2 regions of the Agathobaculum faecis genome follow, and region 1 is predicted to be linked to the other one. Evidence: predicted binding sites of a transcription regulator. Region 1 holds the regulator's gene; the other holds the start of a gene.
What was found. The regulator Rex, encoded in region 1, represses fermentation and respiration genes when NADH is low (regulators of the CRP and FNR family bind a similar motif). The targets are predictions, from matches to a motif close to ATTGTTAANNNNTTAACAAT.

Region 1 (7,978 bases):
ACTGGGGAAAGGTCTGTTCCTGGTTGCGGAGCGGGACGGCGTGGCGGTCGGCTATGTGGGTTGCCAGACCGTGCTGGACGAGGGGTATATCACCAATGTTGCGGTATCACCCGACTGCCGCCGGCAGGGAGTCGGCCGCGCGCTGATCGGGACGCTTGTCTCGCACGCGGGAGCGCAGGGGCTGGCCTTTGTTACGTTGGAGGCGCGCACGTCCAATATGCCCGCGATTGCCCTGTACGAGAATGCGGGCTTCCAAAAGGTGGGCGTGCGAAAGAATTTTTACACCGCGCCCGTTGAGGACGCGCTGCTGATGACATTTTTTCTGAAAGGGTGAGGCTGGATGGAGCTTCGGTTTGTCGATGCGGAAAACACCGATCTGCTGGAACTGGCGGGCAGGCTGGATGAATATTATTTTTCGATCGTGGGCGAGGTGCATCGCCGCTATGCGAAATATAACGACCCGCATCTGTTCGGATGCCGGCTGGTCGTTTATGAGGATGGATGCGCGGCAGGCTGCGGCTGCTGGAAGCGGACGGACGCGCATACCGTGGAACTGAAACGCATTTATGTGCGGCCGGAATACCGTCGGCGGGGGATTGCGGGCGCGGTCATCCGCGCGCTGGAGGGTAACGCGGCGGAGCAGGGCTATACGCGCGCTGTTTTGGAAACCGCGCGGACCACAGGGGATTCGGCGGCGCTTTACCGGAAACTGGGATACCGTACAATGCCCTATTATGGGAGTCCGGCCGGTGCGGAAAACTGCCTTTGCTTTGAAAAGGCGCTGGGGACGGTGGATAAAAAACGGGCGGCGCTTCGCTTTGTCGATGTGAGCAATCCGGATCTGGCAGTGCTGGTTGCGGAGCTGGATGTATATTTCCATGCAGGCTGGGGCTCGGTGGCGGAAAAGTACAAGGCGTATCACGCGCTGGACGGAATGGCTTGCGCGGTGGTGGCTTACATAGAGGAACGGCCGGCAGGCTGCGGCTGCTGGCGCGCGTATGATCCGGTAACAGCGGAGATCAAGCGGATGTATGTCCGGCCGGAATACCGAAGAAGCGGGACGGCGGGCAAAATCGTGGCCGCGCTCGAACGGCACGCCGCAGCGAGCGGGTGCCACCGCGCGGTGCTGGAAACCGGCGCGGATATGCCGGACGCGATCGCGTTTTATCAGAAGCAGGGGTACCGGCTGGTGCCGAATTTCGGCGATTTCGCGGGGGACGAGATCTGCGTATGCATGGAAAAAGAGATATCGGATGGCACGATGCGGTAACCGGAAAGGGGGAGAAAGAGATGATGCTTTTGGCGGCCCTTTTGGCCGGCGCCGTGCTGTGTGCCTGTTCTTTCTGCCATGCGCTGTGCGACGCGCTGCGCGCGGTGCAGTGCGGCGGAGATCCCAAAGGGCATGCGGTGCGCCTGCAGGTGAGCCTGTGCGGTGCATTGCTGCTGCCAACGGCAGCGGTGATCTGGGCGGTATACCGCATGCCGGCCGGCTTGTAGCAGAGTGGCGAGGGACAGGAAATATTTGCTTTTGGATAAAGGAGGCGGGAAAATGATTACGCCGATGAACCGCGAGCAGATTTTATGCACCAATACGCAGGAAGACTTTTTCCAAGCGCAGCAGGCGCTCAGCCGTGAGCAGATCGCGTTCCGAACAGAGGTGCGGGACAATACGCAGCGCATGCTGCAGCGGCAGGATGTGCTGGGGATCCGCGCGCAGTACCAGCGGGAGTATCGGATCTATGTACACAGGCAGGACGCGGAACTGGCGCGTCATATTTTGCAATACGGGAACAACGGGTGAGACAATGAGGATTTTGGCAATTGAGTCCTCCTGCGACGAAACGGCGGCCGCCGTGGTTGAGGATGGACGGAACATACTTTCCAGCGTGGTGGACACACAGATCGAAACGCACGCGCTGTATGGGGGCGTGGTGCCGGAGATCGCGTCGCGTCGGCACATGGAGGCGGTTGTGCGCGTGACGGAAAAGGCGCTGGCCGACGCGGGCATGGACAAGCGCGCGGTGGACGCGGTGGCGGCGACCTGTGCGCCGGGACTGATCGGCGCGCTGCTGGTCGGCGCGAATTTCGGGAAATCGCTGGCGTTTGCGCTGCAAAAGCCCTTTATTCCGGTGCATCACATCCGCGGGCATATCGCGGCGACCTATCTGGCGTATCCCGATCTCAAGCCTCCGTTTTTGACGCTGATTGCGTCCGGCGGACACAGCGAGATCGTGATGGTGCGCGATTATACGGATTTTGAGATCCTCGGCGGCACGCGGGACGACGCGGCGGGCGAGGCGTTCGATAAGGTCGCGCGCGTGCTCGGCGTGGGCTACCCGGGCGGCCCGAAGATCGACAGGCTCGCGCAGGAGGGCGACCCGATGTGCTACAAGCTGCCGGATTCGCACATCAAGGACGCGCCGCTTGACTTCTCTTTTTCCGGCCTCAAGACCGCGGTCATCAATCTGGCGCACAATGCGGAGCAGAAAGGCGAAACGCTGGACAAAAACGGCCTTGCGGCCTCTTTTTGTGCGGCGGTCGTGCATACGCTGGTGCCGCGGCTGGAGATGGCGGCGCAGCGGACGCATGCGCGGCGCGTGGTCTGCGCGGGCGGTGTGGCGGCCAACTCGTTCCTGCGCGCGGCGCTGCAGGAGATGGCGAAGCGCACCCACACCAGGCTCTACCTGCCGCCGCTTTCCCTGTGTGGGGATAACGCGGCCATGATCGGGAGCCAGGCATATTATGAATACCTTGCAGGTAGTGTGGGTCTGACCCTGCAGAATGCTTTCGCAACTGCGGAGATCAGTGCGAATATTTGTGAAAAGCGATAGCGAAAAGGTCTTTTCAAAAGATAAGGAATGTTGTAAAATAGAAGTGGTTTTTGCGTTGCAAAGGCCGCTTCTGTTTTGTTTTTGGGCACGGTATGCCGCGCATGCCGTGGAGAAGGCTGTGGAAGCCGCAACGGACCCGCTTTGCAGCGGCGGGGCGCGGCGGGCGCAAATATCGCCGCGTAGGGACATAAAGGAGTGTAAGAAACACAAATGGGTATGACAATCGCACAGAAAATTCTGAAGGAGCATCTGGTGGACGGAGAAATGGTCCAAGGACAGGAGATCGGTTTCCGGATCGACCAAACGCTTACGCAGGATGCTACCGGCACCATGGCTTATCTCCAGTTTGAGGCAATGGGTGTCGACCAGGTCAGGACCGAGCGGTCGGTCGCGTATATCGACCACAATACCCTGCAGTCCGGCTTCGAAAACGCGGACGACCACAAGTATATCGGCTCGGTGGCCAAAAAGCACGGCATCTACTATTCCAAGGCGGGCAACGGCATCTGCCATCAGGTGCATCTGGAGCGCTTCGGCGCGCCGGGTAAAACCCTGATCGGCTCGGACAGCCACACCCCGACCGGCGGCGGCATCGGCATGTTGGCGTTCGGCGCGGGCGGCCTGGACGTGGCGGTTGCGATGGGCGGCGGCGCGTACTACATCCCCATGCCCAAGATGGTGCGCGTCAACCTGACGGGCAAGCTGTCCCCGTGGGTTTCCGCCAAGGACGTTATCCTGGACGTGCTGCGCCAGATGACCGTCAAGGGCGGCGTGGGCAAGATCGTCGAGTACGCGGGCGAGGGCGTTGCGACGCTGTCCGTGCCTGAGCGCGCGACCATCACCAACATGGGCGCGGAACTGGGCGCGACGACCTCGGTGTTCCCGTCCGACGGGGAAACCAGACGCTTCCTCGAGGCGCAGGACCGCGGTGATGTGTGGGTCGAGTTGTCCTCCGATCCGGACGCGGTGTACGACGAGGAATACACGGTCGACCTGTCCGCGCTTGAGCCGCTGGCCGCGATGCCGCACATGCCGGACAATGTCAAGCCGGTCGCTGAGATCGGCGCGATTAAGGTCAATCAGTGCTGCATCGGCTCCTGCACCAATTCCTCCTATTACGATATGATGAAAGTCGCGTCCATCCTCAAGGGTAAAACCGTGCATCCGGACGTTTCGCTTACCATCAGCCCGGGTTCCAAACAGGTGTTTAACATGCTCGCACAGAACGGTGCGCTGGCGGATATTATCGCGGCGGGCGCGCGCATCCTCGAGTGCGCCTGCGGTCCCTGCATCGGCATGGGACAGTCGCCGGAGTCCGCGGGTGTATCCCTGCGTACCTTCAACCGTAACTTTGAGGGCCGCTCGGGGACGCAGGACGCGCAGATTTATCTGGTATCGCCCGAGGTCGCGGCGGCGAGTGCGCTCGCGGGCGTGCTGACCGACCCGCGCACGCTGGGAGAAATGCCGGCGATTGAAATGCCGGAGCATTTCGTCATCAACGACAACATGATCGTAAGGCCCGCAGAAAATCCGGCCGAGGTCGAGGTTGTACGCGGCCCGAACATCAAGCCGTTCCCGCTGGGCAAGGCGCTGGAAGCGTCCTATACGGGCCGCGTCGTACTCAAGACCGAGGACAACATCACCACCGACCATATCCTGCCGGCGGGCGCGAAGCTGCTGCCCTACCGTTCGAACGTGCCATACTACTCGAATTACTGTTTTATCAATGTCGATCCGGAATTTCCGGCGCGCTGCAAGGAGCAGGGCGGCGGCGTCATCGTCGGCGGCGCCAACTACGGCCAGGGCTCGTCGCGCGAGCACGCGGCGCTCGTCCCGCTGTATCTGGGCGTCAAAGCCGTGCTGTGCAAGTCGTTCGCCCGTATCCACAAGGCCAATCTGGTCAACTCGGGCATCCTGCCGCTGACTTTCGCCGATCCGGCGGACTACGACGCGATCAACCTGTTGGATGAGATCGCGCTGCCGCATGTGCTGGAGGAAATCAAAAACGGCAGTCAGGTTACCGTGGTATGCGGCGGCAGGACCTTCAAGGCGGACTGCGACGTTTCCGACCGTCAGCGCGGCGCGCTGCTCGCGGGCGGCACGCTCAACTATGCCAAGGAACAGGCGGCGCAATAAGGAAAAGAGGAGAGAGGCGCTTTCCCAGCCTCCTCTTTCTTGACAGGATGCAGAAAATTTGTTAAAATAATATCAATGGTATGAGGAGGACACCGTTATGTCGATCGACCAGTCCATTCTGGATAAATTTGAAGCAGTGGTAGAAAGCCAGCTTGCGCGCATCGCGGATATGAAAGCACAGGATGACTTTATTGACTATACAAAGCTTGACAAGCTCATCATCGGCGTGTGCGGCGGCGACGGTATCGGCCCGATGATCACCGGCATGGCGCAGCACGCGCTCGAGGCCCTGCTGGCCGACAAGGTCAAGGCGGGGAAAGTGGAGTTCCGTGTGATAGACGGGCTGACCATCGAGCGTCGCGCTGAGCTGGGCTGCGCCATCCCGCCCGATGTGATGGAGGAGCTCAAACAGTGCCATGTAATTCTCAAGGGGCCGACCACGACCCCGCGCAAGGGCGATCCGTGGCCGAATGTGGAATCCGCGAATGTGGCGATGCGCAAAGCGCTCGACCTGTTCGCCAACGTGCGTCCAGTCAAGGTGCCTGAGCTGGGGATCGACTGGACGTTCTATCGCGAAAACACCGAGGGCGGCTATGCGGTCGGCTCGCAGGGCGTGCAGATTGCGGACGATCTGTTCATCGACTTTACAGTGGCGACCTCGCAGGGCTGCGAGCGCATCGCGCGCCTGGCGTTTGATTACGCGCGCAAGACCGGCAAGAACCGCGTCTCCTGCGTGACCAAGGCCAATATCATCAAGACCACGGACGGCAAATTCCTCGACACCTGCCAGCGGGTCGCAAAGGAGTATCCGGAGGTCGAGTTCGACGACTGGTACATCGATATCATGACCGCGAAGCTTCTGGACGAAAAACGCCGCCGCGATTTCAAGGTGGTCGTGCTGCCCAACCTGTATGGCGATATCATCACCGACGAGGCGGCCGAGATTCAGGGCGGCGTAGGCACCGCGGGTTCGGCCAATATCGGCAAGCGCTACGCGATGTTCGAGGCCATCCACGGTTCCGCGCCGCGCATGGTGCAGGAGGGGCGCGCTCAGTACGCGGACCCGTCCTCCGTGCTGCGCGCCTCCGTGATGCTGCTCGAGCACATCGGTGAGATCGAACTGGCGAATAAGCTCGACCGTGCGCTCGATATCTGCATGTTTGAAGAGAAAAAGGTAGTGGTCAATGGGCGTGATACTGGTGCGACCGCGCAGGAATTCACGGATTATGTACTGGAAACGATTGCGAAGCTGTAATTTTGTGATGGGAAAGAGAGGATGAAAACCTGTGGAGCGCAAACAAGAGGTCTCCAAGGCGGTGGTGCAGCGTCTGCCGCGCTACTACCGCAATATTTGTGAGCTGAAAGCTGAGGGCGTACAGCGCATTTCCTCGCGCGCCCTGGCTGAGCGTATGGGGCTGACCGCTTCACAGATCCGGCAGGATTTCAACTGCTTTGGTGGATTTGGCCAGCAGGGATATGGATACAATGTAGATAAGCTGCAGGAGGAGTTGGGCGCTATTCTTGGGCTCCGCGCCGGCCGCACGGCGGTATTGATCGGTGCGGGCAATCTGGGACGGGCCTTGCTCAACAACTTCGATTTTTCGGCCAGCGGATTCAAGCTGCTGTGTGCGTTTGACGCGAATCAGGAGTTAGTGGGAAAAAAATTTGGCGGGCATGAGGTGCGCAGCAGCAGCACGCTGTTTGAATTTGTCGACCGGCGCAAGCCGGATGTTGCCGTCCTGACGATTCCGCGCACCCATGCGCCCGATTTGGCGCATGAGCTGGTCGATCATGGTATCCGCGGCCTGTGGAACTTCACGGGAGAGGACCTGCATCTGGAGGGGCTGGGCGTTCCGGTCGAGAATGTACACTTGTCTGACAGCCTGATGACGCTGTGCCATCTGGTCGGCATGGAAGAGGCATAAAAAAGAAGCGGCTTGAGGCCGCTTCTTTTTTTATATTTTATCGAGGGAGTAGGGTGTGGTTTGGTAAACGTAGTAATTGACCCAGTTGGTATAGAAAAGGTGGGCATGCGCTTTCCAGGTGACCAGAATATCGTCGCTGGGGTCGTCGTTCCTAAAATAGTGCAGGGGGATCTCGGGGTTCAGGCCCTTGGCGAGATCGCGTTCATATTCTTTCTTCAGGGTGTCCGGATCATATTCCCCGTGACCAAGCACGAAAATTTGCCGTCCGTTCATCGCCTCAACCAGATAAACGCCAGCCTCGTGAGATTCCGCCAACAGGCGCAGGCGGTCATCCTTGCGGATATCGGACGCATGTACCTCGGTGTGGCGTGAATGCGGGGCGCAGAATAGGTCGTCGAAGCCGCGCAAAAGGGGCTCTTTCGGGAAAAGCACATGATGCTTGAAGATACCGGACATCTTCCGCGGCAAGGGATATTTGGGGATGCCGTAGTGGTGGTAAAGGCCTGCCTGCGCGCCCCAACAGATATACAACGTGGAATGTACATGGTTTTTCGTCCAGTCCATAATGCGGACCAGCTCATCCCAATACTCAACCTCTTCAAACGGCATGTTTTCGATGGGGGCGCCGGTGATGATAAAACCATCATACTTTTGATCGCGGATATCGTCAAATGTTTTGTAGAATGTGAGCAGATGGTCTTCGGGGGTGTTTTTCGAGTGATAGGTCTTCGTTTGAATCAGGTCGACCTCTATCTGGATCGGTGTGTTGGACAAGCAGCGCAGGATCTGGGTTTCAGTCACGATCTTGAGCGGCATCAGGTTGAGCAGCGCGATGCGCAGAGGGCGGATGTCCTGCGTTGTTGCACGGTGCTCGGTCATCACAAATATGTTTTCGCTCTCCAGAATCGCACGCGCGGGCAAACTGTCGGCTATTTTTATAGGCAAGCCAGTGACCTCCTTTATACCATTGGTTCCAATAGAAAAATTATAGCAGAAAAGCGCTGGAAGGACAAGGGAGGAAAAGGTAGTTATAGAAAGAAAGGGGGAGGGAGGACTTGACAAAGTGGAGGGGGATATAGTATAGTA
Region 2 (7,978 bases), on a different contig from region 1:
CCGCTGTGCAGCAGCATGACGCCGCCGCGCTCGCGTATGTATTCGGCTTCTGCACACACTACGCGCTCGACCGCGTGACCCACGCTTTCCTGGAGGCGCAGGCCGACCGCCTCTCGCTCTACCTGCCCAATTATTCCGCCGAGGCGCGGCGCAAGCTGGTTGAAAGCGATATCGACGGCATCCTGATCACCAATTACATCGCTGCCGCCCCCGCGGAGTTTGAGGCGTTCCGCCTGCTCGATCCCAGCGCCGCGGAATGCACCGTGCTGGCGCGCGTGCTGGCCGGCGCGGCGAAAAGCGCGTGCGGCGCGCGCGTCTCCCCCGCCGCGGTGTACCGCTCGCTGCACGACATGCGCCGTGTGCTGCACCTGACGCACAGCGGCAGCCATATCCGCGGCCGCCTGGTGCATCTGGAGCGGCTCGCGGGCAAGGCCGGTCTCGCCTCCTCGCTGATCCGTCCCGCCGAACCGCTCGCCGCGGACTGCGCCAACCAGTCGCACCGCCCCTGGTCCTCGGGTAACGGCGAACGAACCGAGTCCTTCTGCGACCTGTTCGACGCGGCCGTGCCGCTCGCCGTGTCGCTTCAGCGCGCAGTCCTCGAACGCTATTATCAGCAAAAGCCCCTCGATCCGCGATTTTTCCCCACGAATTTCTGCGGCGCTGCAACGTAAATTTAATTTTCTGGAGCCAATCGACAGGTTTCGTATGACTTCGCCCTCCAAAGCGGTTAAGGTATCCATTGTTACCAAACTGTAACCTTGGACATTTGGAAAGGAGGGAATATGGAGGAGCGCTTTTCTCCATACTACCGTCATGCGAAACCTGTTATCATTTTTTGCCGGACTTTTTTCCGGCCTGTTATTTGCCCTTGTGCGGGCCATATTGCTGCTTGACCGCCTAATCTGTTGGTTCTGGGATCTGCCCTGCTGGGCGGCGCTTGCCCGCGTATGCCGCGCGGCGGCAAAGCGGCGCGCGGTCTGCGCAGCGGCCGTGTTCCTCCCCGTGTTCTTTGTGCCCAGCGCGCTGCTGCTGCACAGCGGCACCCTGGTACTGGCGAACGGCAGGCCGCTCGGCCTGGTCGAGGAGGCGGACACGCTCTCCGCTGCGGTCGCGGAAATCGAACAGAGCGCGGGCGCGCTCGCGGGCGGGGAATACACGCTCCCCGTCTGCATTGAAACCAAACCGTCCTATGCACTGGAGGACCAATTCCTGACCGGCGATACGCTCAAGGCCGAGCTGATCGACGCCAGCGGGGAACTGGACACGCTTGCCGTGATCTCGGTCGACGGCGAGCAGGCGGGCGTCTGCCGCTCGGCGGACGAGGCGCAGGCGCTGCTCGACCGCGTCAAGGCGCAGTACACGACCGCAACCGATGAGGACGCGGACTTCCTGCAGGAGGTGCGTGTGGACAATGTCGTCGCCCAGACCTCGCTGGTTTCGGATTTCGGCGCGCTGTACAGCACGCTCTCCCCCCGCCTGGATGTGACCGCGACGCGCTCGGTCACCTATACTGAGGAAATCCCCTATGAAACGATCACCCGCGAGAACGACCAGCTCGACCAGACCTACCGCGCCACCGTGCAGGAGGGCTGCGCGGGCGAGGCGGTCGTCACCGCCGAGATCGAAACCGTGGACGGACAGGAACATGGCCGCACCATCCTTGCGCGCACGGTGCTGAGCGACGCGAGGAATGAGATCGTCGAGGTAGGCACCAGGAATGTCGGCATCGGCACAGGCGAATTTTCCGTGCCGCTGACGAGCTACACCTTCACCTCTGCGTTCAAATGGCGCTGGGGCAGGCTGCACGGCGGCGTGGACCTTGCGGTGGGAGAAGGCACGCCAGTCTACGCGGCGGACAACGGCAAGGTCATCGTTGCCGAGGATTCGGGCAACGGGTACGGCAACTATATCATCCTCGATCACCAGAACGGCTTCAAGACCCTATACGGGCATAATTCCGAGCTGCTGGTATCGGTCGGGGACGTGGTCGCCAAGGGCGACCGGATCGCGCTTTCCGGCAACACGGGCAATTCGACCGGTCCGCACCTGCATTTTGAGATACAGGTCAACGACGAAAAGGTTGACCCGCAGCAGTACCTGACGCTCTCGTAAACGGAAAAAGCGCTGTGGACAGTGATCCACAGCGCTTCTTATGGTTCATCGAGGAATACCCGTATCTCCATCGCCTCACCGATCTGGGAAAACGGGTCAGTGCTTCAGGTCCGGATGCGTTCGCCCATCTCCGCGCTCGCATGCCCCAGCACCGGCAACAGCACCGCGCATACGATCACGCCGGCCAGCCCCTGCACGATATTGAACGGCACACCGGCCAGTACAGCCGCAACCGCAGCGCCCGCCGCGCTCCCCGCGACCAGCTCCATGCCGACCTCATACACATAATAGCCCGCGACCATCACGATTTCCGCGGGAATACCGCACAGCGCCACGCGTACCGGCATATTCATCCGCTCCCGTCCGGCCATGTGGTGGTAGAGCCAGCCGCCCGCCAGCGCGGTCAGCGCCTTGATGGCGAACGTACCCGGCACCCAGGCCATATAACCGCCGAACAGGTCGGCCAGCATCGAGCCGATGCCCGCCGCGACCGCGCCCAGCCCCGGCCCCAACAGGATGCCGCAGAGCAGCACCAGCCCGTCGCCCAGGTGAATATAGCCGAGCGTCGGCGTCGGGATACGGATAATCATGGTTGCGACCGTCGTCAGCGCCGCGAGCAGAGCAGCAAGGATGATCGTTCTGGTTTTTTTGCTTTTCATATTGTGACACCCTCTCTGTTTTTCCTTTGTTGGTACTATTGTACTCCCTGTATGGCCTTTTACAAAGCGCCAGATCAAACATTTTTCATAATGCCAGACTGCATGCAGAAAAGCGGCCCATCCGCAGATAGGCCGCCTGGTACTTTCCGTCTCAGCGCTTGTTGGAACGCTTCCAGATGTGCATTTTTTCCGCGTCCTGAATGAGCTGCTCGCGGAAGTCGGGATGCGCGACCGAGATCAGCGCCTCCGCGCGCTGCCAGGATGACAGGCCCTTGAGACACACCTTGCCGTACTCGGTAACGAACCAGTGTACGTTCGGGCGCGCGTCGGTCACGACCGAACCGTCCGCCAGCGTCGGGCGGATGCGGGAAGCGATCGAGCCATCCTTCTGCTTGAATGTGGACGAACAGCAGATAAAGCTCTTGCCGCCCTTGGACAGGTACGCGCCCAGCACAAAGTCGAGCTGGCCGCCCGCGCCGGAGATCTGCTTGGTGCCGGCCGTTTCCGCGTTCACCTGGCCGAACAGGTCGATATCCACTGCGTTGTTGATCGAAATGAAGTTGTCGATCTGGGCGATGGTGCGCGCGTCGTTGGTATAGGATACGGGAGCCGCGTAGCATTCCGGATTGTTGTCGATATAGTCATAGAGCTTTTTGGTGCCAGCGCCGAACGCATACACCTGCTTGCCCCGATCGATCCCCTTGCTCAGGCCGTTGATCTTACCCGCCATGGCGATGTCGACAAACGCGTCCACATACATCTCGGTATGTACGCCGAGATCCTTCAGGTCGGATTCCGCAATCATGGAACCGACCGTATTCGGCATGCCGCCGATGCCCAGCTGCAGGCAGGCGCCATTCGGGATCTCCTCCACGATCAGCTTGGCCACCGCGCGGTCAACGTCGGTCGGCGCACCGCCGGCGCCCAACTCCGCGATCGGCGGGTTCTCACCCTCGACGACCATATCTACCTCGGAGATGTGGACCGCTTCCTCAAAGCCGCCCAGGCAGCGCGGCATGTTCTTATTGACCTCGACGATGACAACGTCGGACACGTCGCACACTGCCTTCAGGTGGGACGCGTTCGGGCCGAAGCTGAAGTAGCCGTGGCTGTCCATCGGCGCAACCTGGAACATCGCCACGTTGACGTGCTTGACATTCTCCCGGTAGTAGCGCGGCAGCTCGGAATAGCGCAGCGCATTATAAAAGCCGAAGCCCGCGGTGCAGGCCTTGCGCTCGACGCCGCCCATGTGCCAGGAGTTCCAGGTGATCTTCTTTTCTACGTCCGGAATCTGGAATATAGCGGGCTGCCACATCAGGATGCCGCCGCGCAGGTTGATATCCTCCAACTCGCTCATCCGTCCGGCGAGCGCCTTGTCCAGCGCGCAGGCCGTGCCGGTACACCAGCCGTAGTCCACCCAGTCGCCCGATTTGACCACCTTGACAGCCTCATCCGCCGTGGTCAGCTTCTGCTGATAAAGAGCTTCGTAATCCATGATTGCCCAAACCTCCGTCTTTGTTTATTCTTTAACAATCTTGTTATCTATTATATCTATTGTATATAATACTATATTCCCCCTGTACAGGTCAAGCAAGGAGTTGCCATTTACAACACTTACAACCATTCACCCAGAAAGTGACCAGAAAGTTTTTCTTGATTTTCTCAAATAAAGTGGTACAATGATAAATGACTTTCACAGTACCGTAATTATGCAATGAATTTAGGAGGGCATTCCCATGAAAACCAAAAAGCTTCTGGCGCTGTTGCTCGCCGGCGCGATGAGCGCCTCTCTGCTGGCAGGCTGCGGCAGCGACAGCTCCGCCGATACCACGAGCGGCGACGACGCGGCCAATCCGTCCGACACCGCCGCCGCAGACAGCGACCTGGCGCAGATCGAAGACGCCGGCAAGCTGAAAATCGGCTACACGGTCTATGAGCCGATGAACTATACCGACGAGCAGACCGGCGAATTCACCGGCTTTGACACCGAGTTCGCGCAGGCGGTCTGTGAAAAGCTCGGCGTGGAGCCGGAATTCATCGAGATCGTTTGGGATACCAAGCAGGTCAGCCTGGAAAGTGGTGAGGTGGACTGCCTGTGGAACGGCATGACCATCACGGAGGACCTCAAGCAGAATATTTCGGTTTCCGACCCCTATGTACAGAATACCCAGGTGGTCGTCACCAAGACAGAAAACAAGGATACTTACGCGGATTACGCCAATCTGGTCGGCAAGACGGTGGCGGTAGAGGCCGGCTCGGCCGCACAAAGCGTGGCAGAGGAGGACGAGAACCTCAGCCAGTCCAACCTGGTCACGGTCAGCAAGCAGACCGACGCGCTGCTCGAGGTCAAGTCGGGTACGGCGGACGCCGCAATTTTTGACCAGACCATGGCGGAAAACATGATCGGCGAGGGTACCGACTTCGCGGACCTGACCATCTGCGGCGTATTCCATGAGGAGCAGTATGGCATCGGCTTCCGCAAGGGAAGTGACCTGTGCGACAAGGTCAATGAGATCATGGCTACACTGAATGAAGACGGTACGCTGCAGTCTCTGGCTGAAAAATACGGCCTTTCCCTAGCAGAATAAACAAATTTACCTACACAAATTTTACACCGAACGGGACAGCTTACTGCTGCCCCGCTTGGTTTTGTTTGGAGGAATCCTATGAACCCCTCGGTTATCTTCACCAATCTGTTCCAAAGCTTTGGAATCAACTGCACGATCTTTGTGGTCACACTGCTGGTCGCGCTGCCCGTCGGCCTGCTTGTGGCGTTCGGCGCCATGAACAGGTGGGAACCGTTCCGCTGCCTGCGCGGCAGCCGCCTTGCGTCCGGCAAATGGGGCGCCATGCTGGTCGGGCTGCGCCCGATCGCCCTTCTCATCAAGTTCTTTGTGTGGATCGTCCGCGGCACGCCGCTCATGCTGCAGATCATCTTCATCTACTATGGCCCCGGCCTGCTGCACTGGGGCCAGCCGTGGAACGCCATGGGTACGGACGGGCGCGTGGTCGCGACCTGCGCCGCGTTCGCAATCAACTACGCCTGCTATTTTTCCGAGATTTTCCGCGGCGGTATCCAGTCTATCCCGCGCGGCCAGTATGAGGCCGGCCAGGTGCTCGGCATGACCAAACGGCAGATTTTCTTCAAGATCACGCTGCTGCAGGTCGTCAAGCGCGTGATCCCGCCCATGGGCAACGAATTCATGACGCTTATCAAGGATACCGCGCTGGCCAACATCATCGCCACCAAGGAGATCATCATGATGAGCAAGGAATTCATCAACCGCGGCCTGATCTGGCCGTTGTTCTCCACCGCCCTTTTCTTCCTCGTGTTCTGCGGCGTGCTGACGCTGCTGTTCGGCTGGCTGGAAAGGAAAATGGACTATTTCCGTGTATAAGGAGCGAGCCGCAATGCCTATTCTTGAAGTACAAAACATCGAAAAAAGCTTTGGCCCGACCAAGGTGCTACAGGACATCAGCTTTTCCCTGGAGCGCGGCAAGGCGCTGGCCATTATCGGCTCGTCCGGTTCGGGCAAGACGACCCTGCTGCGCTGCCTGAACTTTCTGGAAACCCCAAACGCGGGCCGTATCCTGGTAAACGGCGAAACCCTGTTTGACGCCGCCGACCGCGCCGCCAAGAGCGACGCGGAAATCCGCCGCCGGCGCCTGCATTTCGGCATGGTGTTTCAATCGTTCAACCTGTTCCCGCAGTACACTGCGCTTGAAAACGTCATGCTGGCCAGCCTGATGCTCGCCAAGGAGCGGCCGGATTACAAGCAGAACCGGCACGCCATCCATGAGGAGATTGAAAACCACGCCATTGAGCTGCTCGCCCAGATGAGCCTAGAGGGCCGCATGAGCCACTACCCCCACCAGCTTTCCGGCGGCCAGCAGCAGCGCGTGGCCATTGCGCGGGCGCTCGCGCTCCAGCCGGACATCCTCTGCTTTGACGAGCCCACCTCCGCGCTCGACCCGGAGCTGACGGGCGAGGTCCTGCGCGTTATCCGTTCGCTCGCGGACCAGCACACCACCATGATTATCGTTACGCACGAGATGGCTTTCGCCCGCGATGTGGCCGACCACGTGCTGTTCATGGACGCGGGCGTGATTGTGGAGGAAGGCACGCCCAGCGAATTGTTTGAAAATACACAAAATGAGCGTACACGCGCCTTTTTGAGCCGTTTTTCGCAAAACAACTAAATCCTGTTTGAATCCGCCCATTCTTTTCGGCTATTCTGCCCGTTTTTTCTTTACAGACGGGTTTCGATGCGTTAAAACAGCCCTGTATTCCAAAATACAGGGCTGTTTATTGTCTTTTTGTACAGGATTTGGTGGTTATTTTTTGGTGATTTTTTTGTTCGTTTGTGTTGAAGTTGTGGACGGGATTTGCTACAATAAAAGCGCAGGGCAAATTGCCTGATATGATGCGCATAAAAGCCCGCACGGCCTTTATAAATTTTATGAATGGAGATGTTCAACTATGGCTATGGATGCTTTCAGTGCCTCTTTGATGAAGGACAAAAGAGAGATCGTCATTGCCCCCACTATCTACAAGTTTGAAACGTTCGGCGACTTCGCCGGGGAGTTCAAGCTCGGCGAACGCGACGTCGTTCTGACCAATGAGTTCATCTACAAGCCCTTTATGGCGGAGCTTGGTCTGAAGAGCCAGTTCGTGTTCCAGGAGAAGTTCGGCGCAGGCGAACCCTCCGAAGCCATGATCGAAACCATGTACGAAGCGATCCCGTACGACTCCTACGACCGCGTCATCGCTGTCGGCGGCGGCGCCATCATGGACCTTTGCAAGCTGCTCGGCTGCAAGCGCCCGGCATCTGTACATGAACTGTATTTCAAGCGCGAGCCCGTTGTACATGAAAAAGAAGTCATCGCGATCCCGACCACCTGCGGCACCGGTTCCGAAGTCACCAACATTTCGGTCGCTATCGTCAAGGACGAAAAGGACGGTAAGCTGACCGGCGGCGAAACCAAGCTCGGCCTGGTTTCCGACGATATCATCCCGAACAAGGTCTGTCTGGTGCCCGACCTGCTCAAGACCCTGCCGTACAAGCCGTTCGCCGCTTCCGCGATCGACGCGCTCATCCATGCGACCGAGTCGTTCCTGTCCCCGCACCGCAAGACCGTCACCTCCGAGATGTTCTCGGTCAAGGCGATGGAAATGATCCTCGAAGGCTTCCGCCGCATCGCGCTCG

Region 2: a site for Rex is predicted at 4,286-4,305, ahead of H8S45_RS04950 (butyryl-CoA:acetate CoA-transferase). Genes of this name have one in related genera too.

The regions. Positions count from the first base shown of each region.
Region 1 covers NZ_JACOPL010000009.1:122,198-130,175, forward strand. The annotation lists gene rimI (ribosomal protein S18-alanine N-acetyltransferase) at 1-334, shown strand, start outside; gene H8S45_RS10985 (GNAT family N-acetyltransferase) at 341-1,270, shown strand; gene H8S45_RS10990 (hypothetical protein) at 1,291-1,497, shown strand; gene H8S45_RS10995 (hypothetical protein) at 1,550-1,801, shown strand; gene tsaD (tRNA (adenosine(37)-N6)-threonylcarbamoyltransferase complex transferase subunit TsaD) at 1,806-2,831, shown strand; gene H8S45_RS11005 (aconitate hydratase) at 3,042-4,967, shown strand; gene H8S45_RS11010 (isocitrate/isopropylmalate family dehydrogenase) at 5,065-6,222, shown strand; gene H8S45_RS11015 (redox-sensing transcriptional repressor Rex) at 6,254-6,892, shown strand; gene metA (homoserine O-acetyltransferase MetA) at 6,923-7,837, opposite strand.
Region 2 covers NZ_JACOPL010000003.1:258,709-266,686, forward strand. The annotation lists gene H8S45_RS04935 (hypothetical protein) at 1-671, shown strand, start outside; gene H8S45_RS04940 (M23 family metallopeptidase) at 883-2,112, shown strand; gene H8S45_RS04945 (ECF transporter S component) at 2,217-2,771, opposite strand; gene H8S45_RS04950 (butyryl-CoA:acetate CoA-transferase) at 2,923-4,266, opposite strand; gene H8S45_RS04955 (transporter substrate-binding domain-containing protein) at 4,508-5,359, shown strand; gene H8S45_RS04960 (amino acid ABC transporter permease) at 5,438-6,169, shown strand; gene H8S45_RS04965 (amino acid ABC transporter ATP-binding protein) at 6,183-6,971, shown strand; gene H8S45_RS04970 (4-hydroxybutyrate dehydrogenase) at 7,252-7,978, shown strand, end outside.